DNA from 3 places in the Sinorhizobium sp. BG8 genome. Region 1 is predicted to be linked to each of the others. Evidence: riboswitches for the same ligand, from Rfam matches in the RefSeq annotation. Region 1 holds a riboswitch; each other region holds the start of a gene.
What was found. Region 1 has a riboswitch for cobalamin ahead of bluB (5,6-dimethylbenzimidazole synthase). Riboswitches for the same ligand answer to the same signal wherever they lie in the genome.
Positions count from the first base shown of each region.

Region 2: another riboswitch for cobalamin. It lies ahead of F3Y30_RS08180 (aromatic ring-hydroxylating dioxygenase subunit alpha); the one in region 1 lies ahead of bluB (5,6-dimethylbenzimidazole synthase).
Region 3: another riboswitch for cobalamin. It lies ahead of F3Y30_RS15620 (CbtB-domain containing protein); the one in region 1 lies ahead of bluB (5,6-dimethylbenzimidazole synthase).

Region 1 covers NZ_CP044011.1:3,169,699-3,177,255, forward strand. Annotated here, with positions in the region: gene F3Y30_RS14980 (NADP-dependent malic enzyme) at 1-90, shown strand, start outside; gene F3Y30_RS14985 (phytanoyl-CoA dioxygenase family protein) at 242-1,297, opposite strand; gene F3Y30_RS14990 (DUF2865 domain-containing protein) at 1,606-2,733, shown strand; gene bluB (5,6-dimethylbenzimidazole synthase) at 2,755-3,435, opposite strand; cobalamin riboswitch at 3,479-3,702, opposite strand; gene F3Y30_RS15000 (diguanylate cyclase) at 3,871-5,373, opposite strand; gene F3Y30_RS15005 (PD40 domain-containing protein) at 5,518-6,345, opposite strand; gene F3Y30_RS15010 (NAD+ synthase) at 6,359-7,557, opposite strand, start outside.
Region 2 covers NZ_CP044011.1:1,770,122-1,777,678, reverse strand. Annotated here, with positions in the region: gene F3Y30_RS08205 (acyl-CoA dehydrogenase) at 1-90, opposite strand, end outside; gene F3Y30_RS08200 (transporter) at 290-1,282, shown strand; gene F3Y30_RS08195 (BA14K family protein) at 1,366-1,944, opposite strand; gene F3Y30_RS08190 (GH25 family lysozyme) at 2,218-3,363, shown strand; gene F3Y30_RS08185 (hybrid-cluster NAD(P)-dependent oxidoreductase) at 3,459-4,556, opposite strand; gene F3Y30_RS08180 (aromatic ring-hydroxylating dioxygenase subunit alpha) at 4,558-5,802, opposite strand; cobalamin riboswitch at 5,923-6,120, opposite strand; gene F3Y30_RS08175 (DUF6656 family protein) at 6,454-7,053, shown strand; gene F3Y30_RS08170 (diguanylate cyclase) at 7,083-7,557, opposite strand, start outside.
Region 3 covers NZ_CP044011.1:3,304,550-3,312,106, forward strand. Annotated here, with positions in the region: gene cobN (cobaltochelatase subunit CobN) at 1-2,813, opposite strand, end outside; gene cobW (cobalamin biosynthesis protein CobW) at 2,916-3,965, opposite strand; gene cobU (bifunctional adenosylcobinamide kinase/adenosylcobinamide-phosphate guanylyltransferase) at 3,971-4,495, opposite strand; gene F3Y30_RS15615 (CbtA family protein) at 4,495-5,256, opposite strand; gene F3Y30_RS15620 (CbtB-domain containing protein) at 5,269-5,445, opposite strand; cobalamin riboswitch at 5,489-5,854, opposite strand; gene F3Y30_RS15625 (peptidoglycan-binding protein) at 5,942-7,557, opposite strand, start outside.

The DNA of each region.
Region 1 (7,557 bases):
CCGGCCCATATCCTGTCGCCATCTGTAACCTCGCGCGGCGTGGTCAACATGGCGGCACTTGCCGTGGTCGAGGCTTCGTTCCCCGCCTAGCGCGGGGCGCCGCCGACTGTGTCCGGTAAGTTCGCCAGAGCGCGACCGGGCACACCGGGTTTAGGCAGAGCGAATTTGCCGGTCTGCGGCATCAGAAAATGCAAAAGGCCGGACATCACCTGTCCGGCCTTTCGATTTTGGTGAGCAATCTTCAGAGGTTTCGGAGCCTGTCCGACCACTCTTCCGCCTTGCCGGCGCCGGCGGCCTTCCAGGGCGAACCCTTCAGCCCCAGCCTCTCGCGCAGTCCCATGGCGTTGATGATCAGGCGATTCATGCGCGTCCTGATGGCCGGAAGCGATGCAACATGCATTCCGGTGAACGGCAGGAAGGGATTGCGGCGAAGCGATCCATAGATCTCGATCCGCGTCGTGGTCTTGTAGCTCGGGCAACGGGCATGGAAACCGTGCGTGTCGGCGACGATCAGCGTGTTCGCCTTCACCACCATCCTAACCGGCTGGCCGTAGCCGAGTGCGCCCAGCTCGTCGGGCATGATCCGCAACGAACCGCGCGCCGAATACTTGTTTTCGATCGTATCCGAATTCTCGCTGATACGCCGCTCCCAGGCCATCCGCTGATCGGTGACCTTGTGCGAACCGGGCACATACGAAAACGGGCCGTCCTCGTCGCCAACATCCTTCAGAAACAGCCATGCCTTGGCGGTCGGCTGGAACGTGTCGCTGTGCAGCGCGGTTTGCGGGTCGACGCCCGAGTGCGTGACCGCCGACGGCAGGGCCATCACCACCTGGACAACAAGCAGCGGTTCGCCGGCATGCGAGGAAACGTAGCGCAGCAGGTTCTTGATCCGCGGATCGTTGCGGGCCGCCTTGAAGCCCGGCCGGCTTTCCAGATCCGCGTCGTCGATCAGAGCGCGCCGCGTTACCGTCGAGCCCTGCAACATGTCGAAGCGGTCGAAATCGCTCGTATCGAGTTCCTTCTGGACCTGCGCGAAAACCTCCGGCGACAGAAAGTTCTCGATTTTGACGAAGCCATTCTCTTCGTATTGCCGGCGGTGGTCGGCCGATACACTCCCTGCCAGCGACTTGCGGCGCCAGTCCGCCATCTTCATCGCGATCGAGACGCGCTTTTCGTGCAGTCCCATGCGGTTCAGCCGCTTGCTGCCGATGATGGGATTGTCGGCGAAGGATTTGGCGCCCGATGCAAGCTGCAGCGCGTAGAGCGGGCTCATGAGGACGGAAGAAATTCGCATGCCTACCTGCCAATGGTTCAAATGAATGCCGCGCCACTTCGGGGCGCCTTCTGCCGGATGACGAGGCATCTCGGGCTCGACATTCCTGCTACACTACAGCCCGAAAGAGATCAATTCTGCGGCCATCCATCAACATGAATTGTCAACTCCAGTTTTTCCATTCCTCGATCTCCGCGTTGTTCGTTAATCACAAAATCGGGAGCATATTGCTCTTCACCGCCAAGATCTTATGATCGTCGCCACACGCGGTGGATTGCAGCTTGGGGCCGTCGGACAATCGAAAATCACCGGGATACTTAGCCGTGAACATGCGCTATCGCTTGCTGGTCGTTGTCGCGATGGGTCTGCCGCTTTGCCTTTCTGCCGGCACCGCGGCTGCGTCCCCCGTCTGCGATCGGCTGCTCGCGCACCTCTCGGCTGTTCCGGAAGCCGTTCCCGCCAGTGATGACGTCCGCAGCTATGCCGGTGCCGTTGCCCGCCAGAACATCGAGCTCAGGAAGGTGAAGAGCGACATGCGTCGCCTCGGCTGCAGTTCGGATAGCGTGGCGGTTTACGGCGGTGAGAACGCCGATCAGTGCGATGCGCTGGTCTCGACCGTCGAAAGGATGGAGCGCAACCTCCAGATCCTGGACAAGAAGCGCCGCGAGTATGCGATTTCGGGTGGCACCCAGAATGTGCGCAGGCGGCTTCTCGCGGCACTCGATTCCAACGGCTGCAATGACGCCGGCCGGGATTTCATGCCGACAGCGGCCACGGATGACTTCGGCGATACGGATCCGGAACTCACGCTTTCGATGCCGATGGACGACTCCCTCCCCACGGAGGACATGCCTGAGGGCGCGGCCTTCCCGGGATTGCGGCATTTCGGCGATCCGTCGGTCGAAGGCGGGCTGCGCACTGTCTGTGTCAGGACCTGCGACGGCGGTTTCTTCCCGATTTCCACCGGCGCCTCACCGCTCGATTTCCGTCGCGACCAGAGGGTCTGCGCGATGATGTGCCCCGAAACCGAGACGGAACTCTACTACCACGCGCTTTCCTCACCGGAATCAGGGGATATGGTTTCGACGGTGACCGGCAAGCCCTACTCGACGCTTCCTGCGGCCTTCGCCTACCGGACGCGGGATCTGTCCAAGCCCGGGTCCTGCGGCTGCGACCTGTCTGCCTACTATCGCAAGGTCCTCCAGCAGGAAAACGCCCTTGCCGGCAGGAACCAGGACCAGGCGACAGCCACGGGTCATCTCGTGGAAGAGGGAACGGGGTCCGTCACCACCATCCGCTCGAAACCCGTGCCGAAGCCCGCCGAGGCCAAGAAGGAAATCATCGAGCGCCCCTATGATCCCGCGTCGCGAAAGGTAAGGACCGTCGGTCCGACCTTCCTCCCCGAAAACGAATCGGCCATCGACCTCAGGAATCCCGCCGAGCCGGGCGTACACTGATCTTCCGCAGCGCCGGACGCTCTACCCCTGCCAGCGATCCTCGTAGATGAGTTCATCGAGTTGCAGGCGCTGGCGCCAGCCCTTCACCGCAAGCTCCGGCTCCCGGTAGAGCTCGTTCACATACCCGACGCAAAGCCAGGCGACGATCTCGACGTGCGGCGGGATGCCGAGGAGCGAGCGGATGTCGGCGTCGTTGAAGATACTGACCCATCCGACCCCGATCCCTTCCACACGGGCCGCGAGCCACAGGTTCTGCACCGCACACACGGTGGAATAGACGTCCATGCGCGGATTGTGGGTGCGGCCGAGGATGACCTTGCCGCCGCGCGTCGTATCGCAGGTGACGCAGATGCTGAGCGGTGCTTTCAGGATACCCTCGAGCTTCAATGCCCGATAGCGGTCGCGCTGCTTGCCGGTGAACATCGCGGCCGCCTCGGCGTTGGCGCGCTCGAAGGCGCGGTGGGCCTCGGCAAGCACGTCGCGGCTGCGAACGACAATGAAGTTCCACGGCTGCATGAAGCCCACCGACGGCGCGCTGTGGGCAGCGCCAAGCAGGCGGCGCAAGAGGTCGTCAGGCAGCGGATCGGGCAGGAACTGGTCGCGCACGTCCCGCCGCGTTTCGATCGCGCGATAGACGGCACTTCTGTCGGCAGCCGAAAAGGCTCCCGCACGGACCATCTGGTCCTCCGGATGAGGTCGCATCGTCTTCTCCCCAACAATGCACGACCTCCCACCGTCCGCGTGGGTTCGGTCCATATTGTCCGGCCGGTCTTCTGGCTTCGGATCGACCGACTGAACCTGCCTTCCCGGTCAAAAGACCAGTGGCGTGCCATGAAGGAGCAAGTCCCTTCATGCGGTACAGCCGTCCCCGTCACAGCGCTGGGCGCGCTCCGGACCTGGCACCGAAGCACCGCACCGGATTCCCGATTCTCCCGCCTTTCGGCAGGCACCTGACGGCGGAATATCTACACGGGTCCAATTCCGGCTCAAGCCTCGGAAGCGGCGTCCGGATGTCGTTTCGGCGGGTAAGAAGCGACAATCCGGACGCCGCAGGCGTCGGTTCGTGAGTGTCTCTCGAAAGTCGACACCTGCTTCGGGAGAAGACCCGCGGCAAATCGGGAGAATCGCAACGCGCTTTCAGGCGGCTCTTGCGCTCTTGGCCGCAGCCTGCTCGGCCGCCCCTGCAAGGATCGCCCGATTGCGGCCCGCATTCTTGGCCGCATAGAGCGCAGCATCGGCCGTCACCGCGATTTCGTGGGCGCTCTGCCCGTGCGCCGGATAGCAGGCAATCCCGGCACTACTTCCGACACACAGCATCTGCCCCTCGAAGGCGACCGGCACCTGTGCGTCGCGCACGAGCCCCTCGGCGATTGCCAGCAGCGTCTCGCGCCCGATGTCCCCAGGCAACCACACGGCAAACTCATCGCCGCCAAGGCGCGCGACCGTTCCCATCATTCCGATGCGCTCGCGGAAACGCGCCGAGACCGTCCGCAGCACCTCATCGCCGGCCGCATGGCCGTGGCGGTCGTTGACGGCCTTGAACATGTCGAGGTCCATGGCGAAGATCGCAAAGGGCTTGCCCGGCGTGGTACCGAGCGCCTTCCTGATGGTCTTGTCGAACCCCGCACGGTTCTGGAGCCCCGTCAGTGGGTCGTGGACCGCCAGGTACGAATGGCGCGCCTCGCTTTCCTGCAGCGCCTTCACGAGCTTGGAGAATCCGTGGGCGATGAACGTCATGACAGCGATGAAGGCAAGGACAAGGACGCCGATCAGCGGGGTCGCCAGGCCCCACACATGCGTGCCGGGCCGTGTGGGCCGCCACGAGGCGACCATGGGGTTGTAGTCGTCCCCGCCGACGGCCGTAAGCAACAGTTCGGGGTCGGGATCAACGATCGCGGAGAAGCCCAGTTCGGAGAGCCCGAGCCTGGTCGAGGCGCTTTCGAGCATTTCTCCCGAAATCGGCTTCACGGTCACCATCAGCACGGGTTCGTTCCTGACCGCCGGAATGATCAGCGACCGCGGCACCACTGCCTGCACCACGACGATGCTCATGGCGCCGTCGATCATCCTCAGCCCCGCAACGTGAATGTTGGGAAGGGCCGGCGACAGGAAATTGTGGTGGCTTGCGTCCCGTGCGATCTGCCAGCCGCTTTCGCTGGGGATGAGCGCGGCATAGTAGGCGCTTGTGGCGCGGGCGGTCAGGTCGCTGACCCATTGCAGCAGGTTGCGCGCCTTGCTGTTTCGCTCGACGATGCCCTGATGCATCGACAGGACCGTCTCGCCGTCCGACCGCACGAAAACCATCCACGAGAACCCGAAGTCGGCCCACAGCCAGTCGCGCATGTGGGTGCGGATGAAGTCGTCGGTGAAATAGCCCTTCGACAGTTCCTCGTAGCTCCTGTCCCAGAAGGACATGGAACTCTGATAGAGCACGACCTGCTCCATCTGGTGGCTGAACTCGTTCCTGACGAGCCTCTTCTCGATGTCCCCGGTGAACTGGTTCGTCTTGCGCACGGCATAGTCGAGCACGATGAAGTTCGCGAAGGCGAAAAGCACGACGATGAAGACCGCCGCCATTCCGATAATTCCCTTCATCCTGCCGCTCTGGGCAAGTGCAGCCTTCCCGGTAACCTCGACCATGAAAAACCCCGGTCTCTGCGCGGCGCCGCACCACGCATTCTTCATTCCCAGGGGTATGGAGGGAAAGGCGGGAAAATTCGCTTAAATTCGTTGGTGAGCAAAGACTTAAATTCAGCACCGCTTTTTGAGGCTAGCGCGAATCCTTCAAGCCGGGCGGGCGTAGCGCACGTAGGCGAACGCAGTACCGTCCGGTGACCAGTTCGGCACGTTCACGCTCCCCTGCCCGCCGAAGAGCTCGAACAGGATGCGCGCGTCGTTGCCGTCGGGATCCATCAGGCGGAGCCGCACATCAAGGTCGCGGGGATGATCGAACACGTCACCGTCATACGACAGAACCAGCAGATGCCTGCCGTCGGGCGAAGGATGCGGGAACCAGTCCCCGTAGAGACTGTCGGTGATCCGCGTCACGTCCGATCCGTCCGGGCGGACCCGGAAAATCTGCATGCGCCCGGTGCGGCTCGAATTGAAATAGATCCAGGAACCATCGGCCGACCAGTCGGGACCGTCGTTCCGGCCCTCCCCGTTCGTCATCCGGCGCTCTTCGCCGCCATCGGCAGGGATCGTGTAGATATCGAAGACGTCGTTTCGGATGCCGCAATAGGCGAGCGTCGATCCGTCCGGCGACCAGCCGTGCCAGTAGGAGGGAAGATTTCGGGTGACGAGCCGCGGCGCTCCGCCTTCGGCCCGCAAAACGTAGATGGCGGCCTTGCCGAATTCCGTCTTGTCGGTGATCGCAAGCAGCCCGCCGTCCGGCGACAGACCATGGTCGTTGTTGCAGGTAACGGCAAAGCCGGTGTCGATCCGCTCGAGCTCGCCCCCGGAGACGGGAATGCGGTAGAGAAGGCCATCGCCGTTGACGATCAGGAACTGCCCGTCCCGCGAATAGTTGGGCGCCTCGACCAGCCTGTCCGTCTGCAGCACCACGCGGCTGCTGCCCGTTGTGAGCGAATAGATCTCGACCGAGCTGCGCATGCCACCCCGCCTTCTACCGGTCGCGGAACCGGTTGGTGATCGGATAGCGCCGGTCGCGCCCGAAGTTCTTCTTGGTTATCTTCACCCCCGGCGCCGACTGGCGGCGCTTGTACTCGGCGATGTAGAGCAGGTGCTCGATCCGGTGAACCGTCGCCACGTCATGACCGCGCGCGACAATCTCCTCCGTTCCCATCTCCAGCTCGACCAGGCATTCGAGAATATCGTCGAGCGCGGGGTAAGGCGGCAGCGAATCCTGGTCCGTCTGGTTGGGCCGCAGTTCGGCGGACGGCGCCTTGTCGATGATGTTGACCGGGATCACCTCTCCCGATGGTCCAAGCGCGCCCGCCGGCACATTGGCGTTGCGCCAGCGCGAGAGCGCGTAGACCTGCATCTTGTAGAGGTCCTTGATCGGATTGAAGCCTCCGTTCATGTCGCCGTAGAGGGTGGCATAACCGACCGACATCTCCGACTTGTTGCCTGTCGTCACGACCATGGAGCCGAACTTGTTGGAGATCGCCATCAGGATCGTGCCGCGCGTACGGCTCTGGAGGTTCTCCTCGGTGATACCCTCCTCCGTGCCCTCGAACATTTCCGACAGCGCGGTCATGAAGCCGCGCACCGGATCTTCGATGGGAACGATATCGTAGTGGCAGCCTAGCGCCTTCGCGCAGGCCGCCGCATCGGTCAGCGAATCCTGCGACGTGTACCGGTAGGGCAGCATGACGCACCGGACTCGCTCCTCGCCCAGCGCGTCGACCGCGATTGCCGCGCAGAGCGCCGAATCGATGCCGCCGGAAAGGCCGAGAACGACGTTGCGGAAGCTGTTCTTGTTCACGTAGTCCCGGAAGCCGAGAAGGCATGCGCGGTAGTCCGCTTCCTCCCTCTCCGGAATGAGCGACATCGGCCCGTCGATGCAACGCCAGCCCTCGCCGTCTCCATCCTGTGTCCCCGTGCCGTTCCGGCCGTTCTTCTTCCAGGTGGTGACTGAAACCGCCTCTTCAAACTGGCTCATCTGGAAGGCGAGCGATTTGTCCGCATTGATGGCAAAACTCGCCCCGTCGAACACGAGTTCATCCTGTCCGCCGAGCTGGTTGGCATAAAGAAGCGGAAGACCGGTCTCGATCACCTGCTTGAGTGCCATCTGGTGGCGCACGTCCACCTTCCCGCGATAGTAGGGCGAGCCGTTCGGCGAAAGCAGGATTTCCGCCCCGC
Region 2 (7,557 bases), 1.4 Mb from region 1:
CGTTTCCAGCCTGCCGCTCTCCAGGGCGTCCTTCAGGCCCGCAACGTGCCTGAGCGTGAACGCGATTTCTTCGACCGGTGCCTTGTACATGCACATTACCTCCATGCGACTGCGGCAGAGTATCCGGCTCGATCCCGCCACAGCAAGTCCGCGGTCAGGATTATTTATTTTTACGTAAACGTCAATTAACAACTATTCTTGACGGCCCCGTAACAAAACTGTCATTCCTCGGCGATAGAGCAATGGACATCCATTGCCGATCCGAAGCCTCTGTCCCTTGCGGCCGCCCATGAACCTCCTGAATGCCGAAATTCCGGGCCTCGTGTGGGCCTACCGGATCGACCCGGCCGATGGCGCCTGCCGGCGCCTGGATCCGCATGCACCCCGTTCGGAGTTCGCCGCCGGCAAGGGACTGCTCTGGCTGCATCTCGGTCTCAGCGACGCCCGTGTCCCGGCTTTCCTCGAGAGCCTCGGGATTTTGCCGGACGACGCCCTGCAGACATTGACGTCCAGCGACACGCAGGCGTCGATCTTCGTTTCGAGCGACATCGTCCACGGAACACTGGTCGACTTCGAACGCACCTTCGACGAACTCACCAAGGAAATCGGCTGGCTCCATTTTGTGGTGACCGAAGACGTCATCGTAACGACACGGCTCCATCCGCTCAGAAGCGTCGACCGGGTGAAGGCCGCCCTCGAGAAGAACCCCAAGAACCGCCGCCCGATCGACATCTTCGAGATGCTGGTGATCGAGTTCCAGCGCACGATGATCGCGCTTGTCCTCGAGATCACGCAGGAACTGAACGCGATCGAGGATGCCGTGTATGGCGATCGCAGAGGCGACGAGCGGCGGCAACTGGCACCGCTGAGACGCACGGTCGTCCGGCTTCATCGCCACCTGCGTACCGTTCTGGCTCTGCTCCGCCGCGCGGGAGCCGCTGACGAGGACGAGGTTCCGGAGGGGTTCAACGACGTGACCGAGCGCCTGACCGGGCGACTGGAAACAGCGGACCGTGACGTCTTCGCGCTCCAAGAACGCGCGCGCCTCCTGCACGAGGAAATCGATTCGCGCCTGTCATCCGAGACAAACCGGCACCTGTATATCCTCTCACTGATGACAGCGTTTCTGCTGCCGCCGACGCTGGTAACCGGCTTCTTCGGAATGAACACGCACGGCCTGCCCTTCGCGAATGCGGAGCACGCGACCGCCATCGCCGTCACCTTCATCCTCGCGTCGATCGCCATTGCCTGGTGGGTATTGCGACGGGCCGGAATTCTCTGAGAGAAACGAAAAAGGCTGCCCGAACGGGCAGCCCATATTGAAGCGTATCTCCAGGCGGGCGCATGCGCCCTGGCGTTCATCCCTCACGAGTAGGGCGAGATGCACTGACGGCGAGGCCCGTAGTAAGGCTGGAACGTGTTGTCGTATTCTCTGTAGGAGCGGTAGCGGTTGTAGCACCAGTTGGTATGCGCATCTCCGCTGTAGACCCTCGTCCCGTAGCTGTTCCCGTAGTAGTTGTTCCAGCCGTAGTTATTCGCGATGGCGCCTCCTATGAGGGCACCGGCTCCAAAGGCTGCGAGCGGGAACCAGTAGCCATCGTAGTAGCGATAGCCCGGGTATCTGTAGGGATAGCCGCGATAACCATTATAGTAGCCACCGTAGTAGCCCCCATAGCCGCCGCGGTAGCCATTGTAGTAGCCGTTATAGTGCCTGTTCTTGCCATGGTAGCGATTGGCATAGTGACGGCCGTTATAGCGGTTCCAGTTCCGGTTTCCGCTATAGCGGTTCCAGTTCCGGTTTCCGCTATAGCGCCTGTTACCATAGTATCTGTTTGCGCCGTAGTTGCGGTTGCCGCGATAGTGGCGGTTGGCGCCGTGCCGTCCGCCGCGCGGAATCCACTTGCGGTTCTGGACCTGCAGGACGACGCCCTCACCTGCGGGCATCGCCGGCTGGGCGATCGTCGTGGCGGGGACAAAGGCTTGCGCGGGGGTGCCGGGGTGGCGGCGACAAACGCCGACAACGCAACTGCCATACACTTCAAACTTAATGACATGGCGTCTCTCCTTCCGGGTCCTCCAAGCTGTCATTAAACGCAGTATGAGCTATCCTTGTTCCATCCGATTCTGAAAACTGCCGAGATCACCAAGTCGTGAATGCCGACTTGCGGATTCACCACTCGTTAACTGTGGTAAAGCAAGATTTCCGGGGCAGGAGGTATCGGAAAAAGGGGAACATCCATGGCAATCGGATTCGTCTCGCGCTTTCTGTCCTTCCTGCTGATGGCGTCCCCACTGGCGGCTGCCGATCTGGAGCCCTGGAAGAAGCCCGACAATGCGATCGTCATAGACGCCTACGAGCTCAATGCGATCGACTGGGATGCGATGCTGACCGACAAGCGCATCGTGGGCTTCATTTCGAAAGCCTCCGACGGACTGCCTGAAAGCTTCAGCTGCAAGGGCGATCACAGCGGGGATACCTTCGCGCACTGCAAGACCATGTGGCGCAAATACGCCGTCAGCCGCGAACTCTACGAGACGCGCCGGCTCGTCGCCCGGGCGAACGGGTTGCTGTGGGGCGCCTATCACCTCGGCCGACCCGGCAATCCGGTAGATCAGGCCAATCATTTCCTCGACTACGCAAGCCCCCGCGCCGACGAAATGATGGTTCTCGACATCGAGGCCATCGATCCCGAACGTTTCATGTCGCTGGAAGACGCCCAGATCTTCGCCGGTCACGTCAAGGCGCGCACCGGCCGTTATCCTGTGCTCTACACCAATCACACGACGGCACGTCACATCGCCGCCAACCGGGACAAGTACACCATCCTCTCGCGCCTGCCGCTCTGGTATGCGCGCTATAAGCCCGGCATCAAGGGCGTCTTCCCCCTCGGCAACTGGGACAACTACGCGCTCTGGCAGTTCTCGGCCTCGCCGAACTGTTCCAAGCGCCGCTGTCCGTACCGCGTGAAGGGGGCGCTCAGCGACATTGATGTCAACGTGGCGTCGATGAGCGCTGCCGCACTCAGGAAGATCTGGGCCTTCGGCCAGCTCCTGCCCCAGAAGCCGTTCCCGCGTCCCGAGGAGACACTGATCGCTTCCGCAGGGGATAGCGCGCGCACGCCGTCCATTCGGGTGAAAACGCTGGATGCAAAGGTCGCTGCCGGTCTTTCGGCGCGCGCCGGATCGCGGCCGGACCTGTCGGTCGTTGCCGCCGTCACCGCGCACAGCATCGACCGCGCGGAGATCATCAGGGCCTCTGCCGCGGCGGGTTTCCGGTCAGCCACAACGGTGCAGGGCGGGCGCGGGGCAATCATCCCGCACAACGGCCGCGAAGTGACGCCGTTGAACTATCAGGACTTCTGAGGACGGCTACGCGACAGGCGCCGTCTGTTCGGCGCCTGCGCTGACTTTTCCTGGTGTCTTTTTCCGAAACCCGGTTCCCGCAGTGGGAGCCTGCCTCAGGCCTCGATCTGCACGTCGCCGAGCGGTCGCGAGCAGCATGCGAGGATGTAGCCTTCCTCGATCTCCTCGTCGAGAATGCCACCATTGTGGTTCATATCGACATCGCCAGACACCTTCATGACCCGGCAGGTGCCGCAGAGGCCGCCTTCGCAGGCCGCTCCGATGCGCACGCCAGCGGCGCGCGCGGTCTGCAGGATCGTCTGGCCGGGCTGACACTTGCCATCCTTGCCGGCCATGGTGAAGCTCACCGTGTGGAGCGCGGTCGGATCACTTTCGCCCGCACCCGCGCGGACAGCGAGTTCCTCCGCGGCAGGCGCTGCCGCCGGCTGGAAGCTTTCCTCATGATAGCGCGCCATGTCGAAACCGGCGCCTGCGAGCATCTCCCGCACGCCGCGCATGAACGGTTCGGGACCGCAACAGAAGACGGTGCGGTCCCTGAAATCGGGAGCAAGCAGCGAGAGCTTGGCAACGTCGATGCGTCCGCGCAGGCCATGCCATCCATCACGCGGATTGTGCCCCTCGACGACGAAGCCGAGGGCGAGATTGGGCATCTGCGCGGCAAGGCATTCGAGCTCGCTTCGGAAGAGGAGATCAGAGGGCGAGCGAGCGCAGGAAAGGAAGGCGACATCGCTCTGCGGTGCGCAATCCGACATCCACCGCGTCATCGACATCATCGGCGTCACGCCGGAACCGGCGGAGATGAACAGGTATTTTTCACCGGGATGGCGGACGAAGGAGAAGTCGCCGAGCGGCCCGAAGGCCTTCAGCGACATTCCCGGCTTCAGGTGATCGAACATCCAGCGCGTCCCGATGCTGTTCGCCTGTGCCTTGACCGTCACCGCCACGGAGAAGGGCCGCGACGGCGTGGAGGACAGCGTGTAGGTGCGCATCACCGGGTCTTCGGGCGTCACCGGCAGCTCCAGCGTCACGAACTGGCCCGGCAGGTAGCGGAACCAGTTCGCCTTGTCTGAGCGGAAACTGAATGTCATCACGTCCGGGGCTTCCACGGTCACGGCCGTGCATTCCAGCAGATGCTGGCGGTCGTTCCATGGCTGCAGTTCGTCGAAATGCCGGAAGCTGCTGGCGATCGTCATATCAGGCCACCCTTATCAGCGGATGGGCCTCGCCCTGGAGCCGCTCCTGCATGAAGTTGCAATACCACTCGACGAACTGCATCACGCCGCCCTCGTCCGCCGGCGAGTAGGGACCGGGTTCGTAGGCCGGCGAGCGAATGCCGAAGGCGTTTTCCTCGACAATCTGGCGGTCCTGGTCGTTGGTTTCCGTCCAGACGTGGGTGAGTTCCTCGAGCGTGTAGTCCACGCCCTCGACGGCATCCTTGTTAACCAGCCACTTGGTCGTGACCTGCGTCAGTTCGGGGCCGAGCGGCAGCACGCGGAAGGTGATGGCGTGATCGGCCAGCACGTGGTTCCAGGTCGTCGGATAGTGGAAGAGAAGAAGCGTGCCGATGTGGCTTGCGCTCACATCCGCCGAGAGCTGCTTCCTGACGGCGCGCTGGCCGGACATGGTGTAGCTTTCCGCATCGGCGATCAGCGGCATGCGTGCGGCGCGGAACTGGCCGGTCGCATCCATGCGGAACTCGCTCGGCAGGCCCGCCGCCTCGCATTTCGCCCAGTGCTCGGCGATAACAGGATCGTCCTTCGCTCCCTGCACGCCGGTCGCGCTCGGTGCTTCGGGATAGGTGCGGCAGAGTTCCGGGTGGTTGGCAGCACAATGATAGCACTCGCGGTTGTTTTCCCAGACGAGCTTCCAGTTGCCCTTCTCGATGATCGTGCTTTCGAAGGCGACCTTGGTCTCGCCGAGGCGGTGCTTTGCGAGATACGGCTCGACCAGTGCGCGGAAGGGGGCGAAATCGGGCGCCTTGTCGGCGAGGCAGATGAAGATGTAACCGCCTACGGTCTCGCAATGGATCGGCTTCAGGCTATGGGCGGAAGGATCGAAGTCTTCCGGCATGTGCCGGGCAAAGAGCAGGCGACCGTCGAGTTCATAGGTCCACTGGTGGTAGGGACAGACGAGCTTCGCAGAGGCACCCTTGTTCTGGGTGCAGACGCGAGAACCGCGGTGACGACAGGAGTTGTGGAGAGCCCGCACCGTGCCCTGGCGGTCGCGCGTTATGACAACCGGATAATCGCCGACCTGCACCGTGAAGTAGTTTCCCGCCCGCGGAATTTCGCAATCGTGGCCGATGAACAGCCAGTCGCGGTACCAGATCGTCTCAAGATCGAGCTTGTAGAAATCGGGATCGATGTAGAAGGCCTGATCGAGGCTGTATCCTTCGCGCCTGTTCCTTAGTCTGCGAAGCACGTCGCTGCGAATATCCATTGCCGGTTCCTTAAGCTCTCTGGTCTCGACCGGACGGGAGGGAAGGAACCAGCCTCAGGCATCCGGCAATGCCGGCCATGAACATGCAGGTCCGCATCCTGGCCGCCCGCCGCAGCCAACTCGGTTATCTGTTGTCATGGCTGGTTTCCGGGCTTCGGAGTTGTCCTTTTCGGACCACACGGCGCCTTCCCGGATTCTCATCCAGTGGCCCTTTGCCGTGATTGGCTCCATCACCGTTGCGGGGCAGCGCCGGAATTCAACCGGCTTCCCAATTCTCCGCCTTCCCTAAGAGGCGGCACCCTGACAAGCGGAACCTACGACGACGCAGGCCGCCCGCCCATGCCGGATTACGACATCGAATTCGGACTTCACGACAAGTCGAAAAGAGCGCACAGAAACGTTGATGCATATTTCGGCTGCTTAAACAGCAGGCTACAGAGAAATGTCAGATTTACTGACCTTTATTTGTGCAAATGCTCACTATTTCTCGCGGTATCCTTTTTACGACACACCTCCCCGCCCCTCGCGCGATTTCCGCGATAGCAAGCCCGGCGCAATTTCGGGCGGGTATGTAAGGAAGTATTGGTTAACCATCCCTGCATAGGATGGCCTCAGCAAGTGCGTAGAGGGAGCAGCGCCCGCGTGCAGCCCATGAAGAAGTTCAAATACTACGATGCCGTGGCCTACAAGCGCTCGGCACCCCCGTCCGCGTCACATACGGAATTCCTGCGCACCGGACGTATCGACCGGCGCAAGGAGAGCTGGAACGAGGTCGAGAAACGCTACCTCAGCTATGAAGAGGTCGCCATTCGCACGGGCCGCAAGCTCGAGAGGGCGGGCGAGGTCACGCATGACCGCATCAACGGCTTCCACCGTTCGATCCGCTTTCCGAAGCTGATCTTCCATCGCACGCTGCTGGCCACCCCGCACCTCGGCTACTGTCACATCACGGTCGCCAATTCGACCTTCGCGCAGTTCGAGAACGTGCAGTGGGCCTTCTACATGGCCAACTTCTTTTCGGAGATCGGCGAAGGCGACAGCTTCTTCCAGAAGATCAGCGACCAGCACGGGCGCATGTACTTTGCCGTTGCGATCAATCCGAGCGAGCAGGAAGGCCGCCTGGAAATCAACAAGAAGGTCCGCGGCAACGGCGTCATCTTCCGCACGCCCGACCCCCGGATCGCCATGAAGAATGTCCTGATGCTCGGCGCGCGCAACGAGGAACTGCGCAAGATCATCCGCACGCTTTGAACTTTTGGCCGGCAAGGATGTATCCGGGCTCACGAGGCCCGGTAGATCATCCATTCCTTGCCCGACTGTCCTTCGTCGCTATCCTTGTAGACGACCACGCGATCGCCTCCCTCATCGCGCGCGATCGCGAGTGCCTTTTCGGCGGCGCTGACGAGATCGAAGGAATTGCCCGCAAGATTGGACATGCAGAGGCCCGCTGACAGCGTGAGCGAGCCCAGCGCCCGCCCGGTCTGCGGGTGGCGCAGCGTCGCCATGCGCATTGCGCCGGAGATCAGCGACATCATCCTCAGGATTTCCGTCTCTTCCGAGGTATAGAAGAGGAAGCCGAAACGCAGGCCATCGAAGCGGACGGCGAGATCGCTCGCCGGAAACGCGGGCCTCAGAGCTTCGCCGGTGTAGCGGGCGATATGGTCGGAAAGAACCGCGATCTGCTGCGGCGAGAAGCGACGCCCGGCATCGACATCCGCAACGATCACGCCACAGAGGAGCGGCATCTCCGGATTG
Region 3 (7,557 bases), 130 kb from region 1:
ATGTCGTCTCCGCCGGTGCGCATGTTCGAAGTCCCCCAAGCGGTAATGCCGAACGAGGTCGGCCATTCGCCATGGTCCTGCGCATAGCGCGTCACCAGCAGTTCCGCGGATTTCTTGCCGAGCTCCCAGGCGGCCGGCGTCGGCACGGCGCGGCTGTCGACGGAATAAAAGTTCCGGCCGGTCGGCAGCACGTCGGGACGGCCGCGCGTCGGCGCGCCCGAGGGGCCTGGCTCGACGAAACGGCCGTCGAGACCACGCATCAACGCCGCGATCTCTGCAGCGCCGCAGGCCTTGATCGAGGGAATGATGATGGAATGGACGTTGGCGAGCACCGCGCTTGTGGCTTCCCACCCTGCCGGGCACGCCATTTCGCCAGAGACAAGCTTTGCCGCCAACAGTTCGATGCGCTCCACGGTATCTCCAGCCGTGCGCCAGGCGGCATCGGACTGGGCCGAGAGAATTTCCGGTTTCGCCCCGTTCCAGGGATCGGAAAGGACGCTATCGAGCGGATCAAAGGCCTGCGAGTGCGGGCAGCCGGAAAATGCGTCGGCGGCGATCGCGCGTTGCAGGCTCGAATCCCCGCCTTCGCCCAAAGCGCGCGGCACCCGCGCAAGTGCAAGTGCAAGCTCGGTGAGCAGGCCGCCGGTCGGCGAGACGCCGAAGACATGCAATCCGTCGCGGATCTGCATCTCCTTCAAGTCGCAGAGATAGGCATCGAGCTTCTGCAGCGCCGCGGTTTCGCCGTCGGATTTCGCGATGCCGGCGTCGTGGTCAAGCCCAATGTCACGGACGAGCTCGAGGATCTGTTTGCTCAAGAGCTTTATGCGCCGCGGATCGCCACCCGACGCGTCGTAGTATTCATCGACAAGCGCCTCGAGATCCTTCAACGGGCCGTAGGTCTCGGCGCGGGTAAGCGGCGGCGTCAGATGGTCGATGATGACGGCACCCGAACGGCGTTTCGCCTGCGTGCCCTCTCCCGGGTCATTCACGATGAAAGGGTAAAGGTGCGGCGTCGGCCCGAAGACGGCTTCCGGATAGCAATCACTGGAAAGCGCCAGCGCCTTGCCCGGAAGCCATTCGAGATTGCCGTGCTTGCCCATGTGCACGATCGCATGCGCGCCGTAGATCTGGCGCAAGTAGGCGTAGAAGGCGAAATAGCCATGGGGCGGAACGAGATCCGGGGAATGGTAGGTTTCCTTCGGATCGATGTTGTAGCCTCGCGCCGGCTGGATGCCGACCAGCGTGTCGCCGAAGCGGGCGAGCGGCAGCGCGAACATGCCGTCCACCACGAATGGGTCGTCTTCGGGAGCGCCCCAGCGCGCCGACACCCCTTCCTGAATCAATTCGGGAAGAGACGCGAAGAAGTCCTTGTAAAGATTCAAGGACAGCGTTTCACGGATCACGCGACCGTCGCTCGCCGAATTGGTCGGGCCGGCCATCAGGTGGGCCATCAGCGCGTCGCCATCGAGGGGCAGGTCCGCAACCGCATAGCCCGCCGAGGCCATCGCCCGCAGCACTTCGAGCGTCCCGGCGGGCGTATCGAGGCCGACGCCATTGCCGAGCCGCCCGTCGCGGTTCGGATAGTTGGCCATGACGAGGGCGATACGGCGGGCATCGGGTGTGGTCCGGTGAAGGCGCGCCCAGTTGACCGCCAGCCCCACCGCAAAGCGGATGCGATCCCCGACGGGATCCAGCCCGACGATGTTTGCCTCCACGCTTTCGTCATACCTGGCGGCAGCCTTGAACGAAACGGCCCGCGCAAGCACTCTTCCGTCGACCTCTGGCAGGGAAACGTTCATTCCGAGATCGCGCGCCGTCAGGCCCTGCCCGGAATTCTCCCAGGCGTCGCGGGACGACCCGGAAAAAATGATTTGCAGCACCACTGCGCCGGTCTCGTCAAGTACTGTCGGCTTGCGCTGGCCTCCCGGCGCAGACACCGCGAAGCTGGTGGCGTTCAGCACCACGTCCACACGTGCAGTCTTGAACGCCGCGCGCACGACCTCGATCGAATCCGGGTCCTTCAGACTGGAAACGAAGACCGGCAATGCGCGCACGCCTTCGTCCGCGAGCGCCTCGATCAGCATCTCGACAGGACGCGTCTCCCCGCTCTGGACATAGGCGCGGTAGAAACACAGCGCGACCGTGGCGGGCGCCGGATCTGCGGCACCGATTTGCCCGTCGCCCGGAGCGACAGATCCGCCGACGGGTTTGCGGCGCGTTGCCTCCGGATCGGCGAGCGAACGCCACCGTTCAATTCCCACAACGCCCTCGCCTGGCCACCAGATCCCCGCCTTTTCAAGGGGCGTAGCCGGCTCGGGCTTCGGGTCTCCGCCAACCAGAGCGTCCGCATAGGCGAGGAAGCGCGCGGCATTCTCCGCGCCACCCTGGTTCAGATAGGCCCAAAGGCGCGCGCGATCCTCCCCGTCGATGCGGTTGAACGGCAGAAGGCCGTCGTCGGGCCGGTCGTCGCCGGGAAGCGCGACCATGGCAATGCCATGCGCGACCGAGGCCGCGTGCAACGCTTCCAGCACGTAGCGGAAATAGCTCGCTCCGCCGAGGGCGCGCACGATGATCAACCGGGCGTGCCGTGCCGTTCGCTCGACATAGGTGTCGACAGACATCGGATGGGCGAGCGCCGCAAGGCTTGCGAGCCGCAACCGCGTCGTGCCGTCACGCCCGCGGTGCGCAGCGGCAATCGCAGCAAGCTCGGTGTCCGCTGCAGACAGAAACAGGACATCTCCCGGCGTCTGGCCGAGGTCGATCGCCTCTCTTCCGTCGGCGATTGTGCCTTTCTGGGCTAGGAGAAGATGCATGATCCCGCTCCCGCAAGCATGCGAGCCTTGGTTTCCCTGTGCTGCCCCTCGCTTGCAGGAGGGGCTTCGGAAGACCTTCTTGCCGACGCGGCCACGACCGCCTCAGACCGCCGCAGCGATGGCGGCGCGAACGGCCTGCTCGTCCATGTCGTGCAGACCGATGACGACGAGCCGCGTGCCGCGTGCCTCGCCGGTCGCCCAGGCGCGCTCGAAATACTGGTCGATGCGGCTGCCTACGGCCTGGATCAGCAGGCGCATCGGCTTGCCGGGCACATCGGCGAACCCCTTGAGACGCAGGACGTCATGCTCGGCGATGATGCCCTTCAGGCGATCGATGAAGGCAGCCGGATCGGAGACCGGGCCGAGCTCGACGACAAAGCTGTCGAATTCGTCGTGATTGTGCTCCTCGCCTGCCTCGTGCTCGAGTTCGTGGTGGGATTTCCGGTTGGCGATGTCATCCTCGGTTCCAACGCCGAGACCGAGCAGGACGGCCGCGGCAACCTCGCCGTTCCGTGCCTCGATGAGAGTCGGGCGACGCGCGGTGCGGGAGGCAACCTCCTTGCGCACGGCCGTGAGCCCTTCCGCATCGATCAGGTCGGTCTTGTTGAGGACGATCAGATCGGCGGCCGTCAGCTGATCCTCGAACAGTTCCTCGATCGGGCTTTCATGGTCGAGGTTCTCGTCGTTGACGCGAATTGCATCCACCTTGTCGTGATCATCGGCGAAGCGGCCTGCGGCAACGGCTGCGCTGTCCACCACCGTGATCACTCCATCAACCGTTACCTGGGTCTTTATTTCCGGCCAGTTGAAGGCGGCGACGAGCGGTTGCGGCAGGGCGAGACCGGAGGTCTCGATGACGATGTGGTCCGGCCGGTTTTCACGCTCCAGCAGCTTCGACATGGTGGGAATGAAATCGTCAGCGACGGTGCAGCAGATGCAACCGTTGGTGAGTTCGATGATGTCGTCCTCGCTGCACGCCTCGGCGCCGCAACCCTTGAGAACGTCGCCGTCGATTCCGAGATCGCCGAATTCGTTGATAATCAGCGCAATACGCTTTCCGCCCGCGTTCTGGAGCAGGTTGCGGATCATCGTCGTCTTGCCCGCACCAAGGAAGCCGGTGATGACGGTTGCGGGAATCTTCTCCTGGAGCATTGTGCTCAACCCTTCATTTTCAGCGGCAATCCGGCCGCGACAAAATAGACTTCAGTGGCCATCGACGCCACCATCTGATGTAGCAGGCCTGCATGGTCGCGGAATTCGCGTGCCATGCGGTTCTCCGGAACGATCCCCAGTCCGACCTCGTTCGAGACGAAGACGATGCGGCCGGGCGCCTGTTGCAGTTGCGACGCAAGTCCGGCAAAGGCCGCACTGACGTCGCGATTGTCGAGCATGAGGTTCGTCACCCAGAGCGTCAGGCAATCGACGAGCACGGCGCGATCAGGTGCGGCAACAGTCGCGATGGTCTCCGCCAGCTCGAGGGGTTCCTCGTGGGAGACCCAGTCGGGGCCGCGCCGTGCCCGGTGCTGATCGATCCGCGTCCGCATCTCATCGTCCCAGGCACGTCCCGTCGCGATGTAGTGCATGGCAAGGCCGCTCGAACGGACCAACCCCTCGGCAAAGGACGACTTGCCGGAACGCGCACCGCCCAGAACCAGGACGGCCCCGGGCGATACGCTGGTCATCAGGCTGCCTTCGCAATCTTCTCGTTGGCAAGGCCAAGCGACAGGCCGAGAACGATCCAGAAGAACAGCGTCGTGGCGAGTGCGGCGACTGCGAACTCGGCTCCGAGGACTGCCGGTACCGCACTTGCGATGTCGGTCGGCTGCGGTGCACCATAGACCTGTGGCGCGGCGATGAGCACGACACCGGCGATCTTCGCGACAAGGCCGCTCTTGAGGCACAGCAGATAGATGCCGACGGCGGAAAGAACGACCGTCGCAATCCACCAGACCTGCCGATCTGCAAGTTCTGCGGCCGGGAAGCCCGGCAATTCAGGAGGCAGTCCGATCGCCGGAAGCATATGGACTGCAAGCCAGCCGCCCGCGCCCCACAGCGCGCCGTTCGAAAGGGTGATTGCATTGCCGGTTACGAGGCTGACGCCCGCGAGCAGCAGGGCAAACCCGGCACCCGTCACCAAATTGGCGAGAAGCGTTCCGGAGAAGCGGCTCATGCCGAACATGATGCCTCCCTCTTCTTCTTCGTGGCCCTCATGCGCATAGGCGGGAGTCACCGGCGAGAAGTAGGAGACTGCTTCGCCGATGATCGCACCCAGGGACAGGCTCGAATGCTCCTGCACTTCGCCCGCGGCGGGCGCAGGCTCCTTGCCCTCGTATTCCTCGGCATGGAGGATCAGCGGAACGACGCGAAACTCCTGGGCGGCCGTCATCAGCACGCCAGAGAACAGCCCGGCCACCAGAGCGGCCAGGAGATATTTGACGATCATGATGGAAACTCCTTAGTGGCAGGGAAAGCCGTAGGAGTGACGGGTGTCGTGCGCCGTGTCGTGCAGAACAGACGAATTGGCGAGCCCCGCCCCGAACACCAGGAAGCCACCGATCAGAAGAGCGGCGAGACCGGCGAGCAGACGATCGTTGAGAGAAAGAGAAAGGGTAGACGTAGTAGACGCAGCCATGACAACCTCCGTGCTGGCAACGGGGAGAACCCCCAATCGGGCACCATGCCCTTCATTGGTTGGCAGGTCTCCTGGCTCGCGGCGTCAGGTGCGCGAACGCACCGGCGGGACTTCCTCGCCTTCCCGGGTGTGATCGCATTGCGAAAGGCGGACGATTCGTAGAAAAAGAGGCGTCCAGCCCGGTTTATCACAATGCCACCCAGTGGCTTTTCCGATGATCCGGTTTGGCCAACCCGGGGACACCATGTCTCCGCGCCGCCTTTCCGAAACGCCGGATGGAAATCCCTCGCCACTCTACAGTCGCGGGGTCGGCTGTGATTGCAGTGCCCGATATGGGTCCACCCTCTCACATTCCCATTTACTCTCCATTCCGTTTCCGGATCGGAGAACCATCCAATTGATTGGATGATTATGCCTGCGTGGGTCGGAAGTCAATCGACACCGCGCGCCACCGCCTTTGCCGATAGCGCCTGAACCACGCTCGTCATCCCGAGCGTCAGTACCCGGGAATGACCATCACACTGCCGCCATAGGCTGGGCCGTCATAGTAGCCGTCGACAGGACCCTCGTAGTAGCCGTCGACCGGACCTTCGTAGACGTCGTAGCGGCGATCGTAGGCAGGAGGTTCCCTGTAGGTATTGCGCCGGGCGACGAACTGCGCCGATTCGCGAAGTGCCCGGAACTGCCTGCGGCTCAAATATCCGTCAGCAGCAAAGCCGTTGGAGGATTGCCACCCCGCAATCGCCGACCGCGTGCGCGGCCCGAAGACGCCGTCCGCGCCATAGGTCTCGAACCCGAGAAGGCTCAGCCAGCGCTGCGCCTGCACGCGATTACCCGGAGAGAGATGAGCCTCCCGGCTGTCGACATAGGCCCGTGCGGTCTCACGCTTGCGCAGCGGCGCGGTCGCGATCACATCATTGGCACTGTCGTCACCCTGCGCTTCCGCACCATCGTTTTTGCGCCGTTCGAGAGCACTCAGCCTCTGTTGTGCCTCTCCGGCGAAGCGACCCTGCGGATAGGTCTCGAGATAGGCCTCGAAGGCCTTGGGCTTTCCATCGAGAACGGCCTTCTCCCAGCGGTCGTTCTCGATCTTGGCGAGGCGTCTGGCCTCCTGCTTTTCGGCTGCGGCCTTCTCCTTTGCCGCAGTCTCCTGCTCGGCCTTCATCTGATCGGATTCCGCGTTCGCGCCTGCGATCGCCGGTTCGTCTTCGGCAGGAGCCTCTGCATCGGCGGTGGACTGCTGTATGCTCGTCACGCTATCAGACTCGGCAGGTGTTTCTTCTTCCGCCGCGGCCCTCACGCCCTCTTCGGCAGCGGCTGCACGCTCCGCGGCTTCTGTCCGCGCACGCACGGCTGCCGCTTCCTGCTCCACCTTCGCCTTTTCAGCCACCTCGGCGGCCTCCTGCTCGGCCCTCACCTTTTCGGCAGCGGCCTGTTCGGAGCGCTGTTTCTCGGCCTCCGCCTCGGCGGCCTTCAGCTTTTCCTCGGCTTCGCGTTCGGCGGCGAGACGAGCGGCCTCCGCTTCCCGTTCAATTCTTGCCTTTTCGGCTGCCGCCTGCTCGGCTTTCGCCTTTTCTTCAGCTTCGCGCTCTGCCTTGAGCTTTGCTTCAGCGGCTTCCTGTTCGGCTTTCAGTTTGGCGGCAGCGGCTTCCTGTTCGGCCCTTGCCTTTTCGGCGGCTGCCTGTTCGGCGCGCGCCTTCTCCGCAGCTTCCTGTTCCGCCTTCAACTTCGCCTCGGCGGCAGCGGCTTCTGCCGCGGCAGCCTTCTCGGCAGCGGCCTGCTCGGCCCGCGCCGCTTCTGCCCGTGCCTTTTCAGTCGCAGCCTGTTCGGCGCGTGCCTTCTGGGCGGCAGCCTCTTCCGCGCGTTTGCGCTGCTCCGCTTCCGACTGGACCGCACCGCCGGATGCGTCCTGACCAGACGTCACGTCGCTGGTCCCAGCCCCGGCCTTCTTGGCCGCGGCCTGCTGGGCAGCCTTCAGCTCGGCAATCCGCAGCCTCGCCATCGAAGCGAAAGTACCCTTCGGATAGGCTTCGAGATAACCTTCATAGGCTGCCAGATCGCTACCCGATGACACTTTTTGCCAGAGGGAGAATTCGGTCTCCCACTTCTTGC